Regions from separate parts of the Vreelandella sp. L-25 genome, predicted to be linked through region 2. Evidence: riboswitches for the same ligand, from Rfam matches in the RefSeq annotation. Region 2 holds a riboswitch; the other holds the start of a gene.

Region 1 (2,196 bases), on a different contig from region 2:
CACATCAAAGCCATGCTCATCCAGCAGTTGGCGGACTTCCATGGCTTCTTCATCGGTTACATGGCGCAACCGAAACAGCAAATGGGCCATCTTAGTCGCCCATGGCTGCCATGCGGTCGGCTTGAATCACTTCAATCCAGTAGCCATCCGGATCTTTCACGAAGATAACGTCTTTCATCTTGCCCTGGTCGGCACGCTTCACGAAGGTTACGTCGTGCTCATCAAACCACGCCTGGGCGGCTTCTAAATCCGGCACGTTGAAACAGATATGGCCAAAGCCCTGGGGCTCAGCGTTGCCATCGTGGTAGGCAAAATCCTGCTGGGTTTCGGTGCCCCAGTTGTGGGTCAGTTCTAACAGGCCTTTCTGGCTAAAGGTCCAGGCGGTGCGGGCTTGGGTATCTTCCGGCACGCTGTCGCTGGCTTCCACGTTGGCGAGGAAGTAGAGCGAAAACTGCATCTCTTCAAAGTCCAGCCGACGCAGAACCTGCATACCAAACACTTTGGAGTAGAACGCCAGGGCGCGTTCCGGGTCTTTGACCCGCAGCATGGTGTGGTTTAAGCGAAAACCCTGAGTTTGTGGGGCAACGGGGGCAACGCCTGGGTGCTGTTCACCTTGAAACGACATACAACTCTCCTATTGCGGGTTGGGGCATTATGAAAAGTATGCTGATATAACGCAAATTCTTTGACGAACATATTACCTTGTACAAGGCTTAGGCTGCTAACAGCGTCAAGCTGTCTACCGCTATTTGCGTATTGATCATTTTGCTTACTTCCCCCTGCTATGAGGGCGCAGGTTGTATATTTCCAGCCCTCACCCAAGGACCCTTTATGTTCCGCGATCGAAACGTACTAGGTGAGCCGTTAACACCCTGCCGCCACTCTCTTAATCGTTGCTGAAAAGTAGCGGCTGCACTGGGGCTTTACAGCCTCGCCCAAGGCTAGGATAGTACCCACCAACGACAGGGGCGCCGCTTGGCGGCTGAGAAGCACCCTTTGAACCTGAACCGGATAACGCCGGCGTAGGGAGTCGTGGTGCTTTTCACCACCTCCTCCGCCGGGAGGATGCTATGACCCACCCCCCACTTGGCGACATGCTCGCCACTCTACGCGAGTCTACGCCGCTTGTTCACTGCATGACTAACTATGTTGCGATGAACAGCACGGCTAACCTACTGCTGGCTACGGGTGCCTCGCCTGCCATGCTGCATGCCCCTGAAGAGGTGGCTGAATTCACCGCAATAGCGGGCGCACTCTCCATTAACATTGGCACGCTCTCTACCCCTTGGGCAGAGTCGATGCAGCTTGCCGCTCGCACGGCTAAAGAAACAGGCACCCCATGGGTGTTAGACCCAGTAGCGGTCGGGGCCACCGCCTTTCGTCAGCAGGTCTGCACCGCGCTGCTTGCCCATCGGCCTAACGTCATTCGCGCCAACGCATCGGAAGTCATGGCGCTCACTGGCTTAGCCAGCCAAGGTCGCGGCGTCGATGCCACCACCACAACGGAGGATGCCGCCCAAGCGGCGATCAAGCTGGCACAGCAGCAGTGCTGCATTGTTGCCATGACCGGCGAAACCGATTTGATTACCAATGGCACCCACCACTACCGTTTAACGGGCGGCCACGCGCTAATGCCGCGCGTAACCACCCTGGGCTGCGGGTTAAGCGCTTTGGTAGCGGGTTTTTTGGCCGCCAACCAGGCCCATCCACTTTCGGCAACGCTGGCTGCGCTGGCGTGCTTCAGCATTGCCGGAAGCCGTGCGGGGCAGCAGGCCAGTGGGCCGGGCAGTTTTCAGGTCGCGCTACTGGATGCGCTGTATGCCCTTACCCCTGACGATCTCTCTTCTCTTAGCCAGCTGGAGACGCTCCATGCCGTTTGATCTTTCGCTCTATTTAGTCACCGATGCTGCGTTATGCGCCGAAACGGGGCTTGAAGCGACCGTGGAAGCCGCCGTGAAGGGGGGCGTGACCATGGTGCAGCTGCGCGATAAGCATGCCAGCGATGAGGCCATGATTGCCCAGGCAACACGGCTGAAAGCACTGCTGGAAGGTAGCGGTGTGCCCTTGATTATTAATGACCGGCTAAGTGTGGCCATCGCCAGCGGTGCCGACGGCCTGCACGTGGGTCAAAGCGATACCGCGGTTCAAGAGGCGCGGGCGGCGCTGGGGCCGCAGGCCATTCTAGGACTGTCGATC
Region 2 (2,196 bases):
ATCACAATCACCGGCACCATGATCGCGACAGTAAGCCAGCGGGCCTTGGTTAAAGCATCTGGGCGGTCGCCGCTGGCCCATAGCGAGGCAATCCCGTTTTGTAACGTGTCGACGCTAGACGTGACCAGGGTAACGGCAAGTACCAGTGACGGCAGCGTGATCCATATCGGCGCATCGCTTAACAGCGCAAAAAACGGCATGGGAGGCTCACCTAAGCTGACACCGCTCATGGCGGCCATCATGCCCACGCCACCAATTACCATCACCACGAGAATCGTCATACCACCGCCTAGCCAAGCGCCACGCCCAAGGCTTTGGTCATCTTGTGCCGCCCACACTCGCTGCCAATAGCCCTGGTGGAATAAATTGGCAGCCGTCACAGCAATCACCAGCGTCAATGCCACGCTGAGCGAGCTACCGATTGGCAATGAGGGTAAAGCGGCGTCGCTGGGCATGCTCGGTAGCCGCCAAAGCGTTACGCTCGCCACCGCCAGTAGTAGGGCCAACAGCAGCCATGCCTGCCAACGGTCGGTCGCAAGGCTGGCGCGAAGGCCGCCCATCACGGTGTACACCAGCGTCGTTAGAGCAACGCCAATGATCACCACGGCAGGCGGCACATCAGAGAGCAGCGCGGTAATAGCCCCAATGGCAGTTAACTCAGCGGCTAAAAAGCAGCCCATATAAGCAACAGATACCATCGCCACAAAGCGACGAACGTTTTTGCCATAGCACGCCTCAGCAAACTCCGCGATGCTGCGCCCTTCAGGCAGCGCTTGGCGTATTTTTGGCCCATAAAGGCCCAATACAATAAACGGAAGCGCCGAGCCAAAGGCATAGCCCAGCAGCGCCACGGGGCCAACAAAGGCACCAATTTCAGGTGGAGCAAACAGAATCCAGGCACCCATTCCAGAGGCTAAAAAAGACAGCCCCAGAGTGGACGCAGTTTGCGAGTTGCGGGCGGTGACATAATCATCCAGCGAGCCGCCGCCAAAGCGTGCCCGAAGACCCAGAAATGCAAAGCAGCACAGGGCTGCGCCTAACACAGCAGACGTTAGGTATGGCATGTCGCGCTTCCTCCGCCGGTACGAACCGGATCAGGTTCCAGGGTCTGCGTTACGCGCATTCTCAGCCCGTTTTGGGCTCCCCTGGCGACAGTGAATGAAGGCGTCATCCTCAATCAAAGCAGCGCCGTAGTAAAGTCTTAAGGCGTTTCGCGAACCAATTCGTCAGGCTTTTTCGGCACGCGCCCCATGAGATAGAACTCGGAATTAGGCGGCGTGCCCGCTAGGGTCACCAGGCGATTCGACATACCAAAAAAAGCGCGAAACTCCTCAGGGCGATGCGCCAGCATCAGAAACACATTAGGCACGAACCCCGCTTTTTCCTGCACAGCTAACATCGCATCACGAATATCGTTTGGCACATCATCCAGCGTTTCGGGAAGTTTAAAACGGCTAATAGCAGCAGACATATTGACACCTTCTTGTTATGTTCATGATATAAATAGCGCGATTAAATTAACTGGTAACAAATAGCTAACTAAAGCACCTTTCATTTCGCGTTCGCGCTCACCATACTCTTATTAAGTCCATGTCATAAAAGCCGTACGTTATCAGCAAAGCGGCGTACTAACAGGGAAACCACCATGACATACTCTGAAGCTAAAGAGCACACGCCAGGGCGTTTGCATGAGCTTTTTGCCGACCCTTACCGTGCGTTCGAAAACGATACGGATGAGCGTCAGCTACATATCCGCGTTATGCTTCATACGCTGCTAGCACGCCCGATGCAGCGCGGGCAAGTCACTCTACGTGTCATTCATGGCTGGGAGAACGGAGGCTTTGAGCCATCTGACCTGCAGCACGCCGATTATGCGCTACATAGCTTAGATGACTACCACACTGCCGTGGAGCGCTTCACCACCGCCACCCGGCAAAATGAGCCGCTGCCTGCCGATAACACGTCCATTTTAGCTGCCCCTCTTGCCGATGCCATCACAGATGCCGAGGCAGAAGGCCAAACGCTGACAGACGATATTGTCGAAACGCCTGCACGTTGGCCTGCGTTTAATGGTGGGTTAGCCCTCTATACGCTATTTAAGATGTATCACCGCCTGGTTTACGGCGAAGATGACAGTTATCGTTGCTCTCAGTGCAATACCCCACATGGCCCCCGTGAAATCCATGAATTCCACAT

What was found. Region 2 has a riboswitch for thiamine pyrophosphate ahead of AC13CN_RS16480 (sodium:solute symporter family transporter). Riboswitches for the same ligand answer to the same signal wherever they lie in the genome.
Region 1: another riboswitch for thiamine pyrophosphate. It lies ahead of thiM (hydroxyethylthiazole kinase); the one in region 2 lies ahead of AC13CN_RS16480 (sodium:solute symporter family transporter).

The regions. Positions count from the first base shown of each region.
Region 1 covers NZ_JBSXNH010000058.1:136,790-138,985, reverse strand. The annotation lists gene AC13CN_RS07320 (DUF6164 family protein) at 1-90, opposite strand, end outside; gene gloA (lactoylglutathione lyase) at 92-625, opposite strand; TPP riboswitch at 955-1,046, shown strand; gene thiM (hydroxyethylthiazole kinase) at 1,071-1,880, shown strand; gene thiE (thiamine phosphate synthase) at 1,870-2,196, shown strand, end outside.
Region 2 covers NZ_JBSXNH010000091.1:69,396-71,591, forward strand. The annotation lists gene AC13CN_RS16480 (sodium:solute symporter family transporter) at 1-1,064, opposite strand, end outside; TPP riboswitch at 1,054-1,157, opposite strand; gene AC13CN_RS16485 (carboxymuconolactone decarboxylase family protein) at 1,202-1,471, opposite strand; gene AC13CN_RS16490 (hypothetical protein) at 1,646-2,196, shown strand, end outside.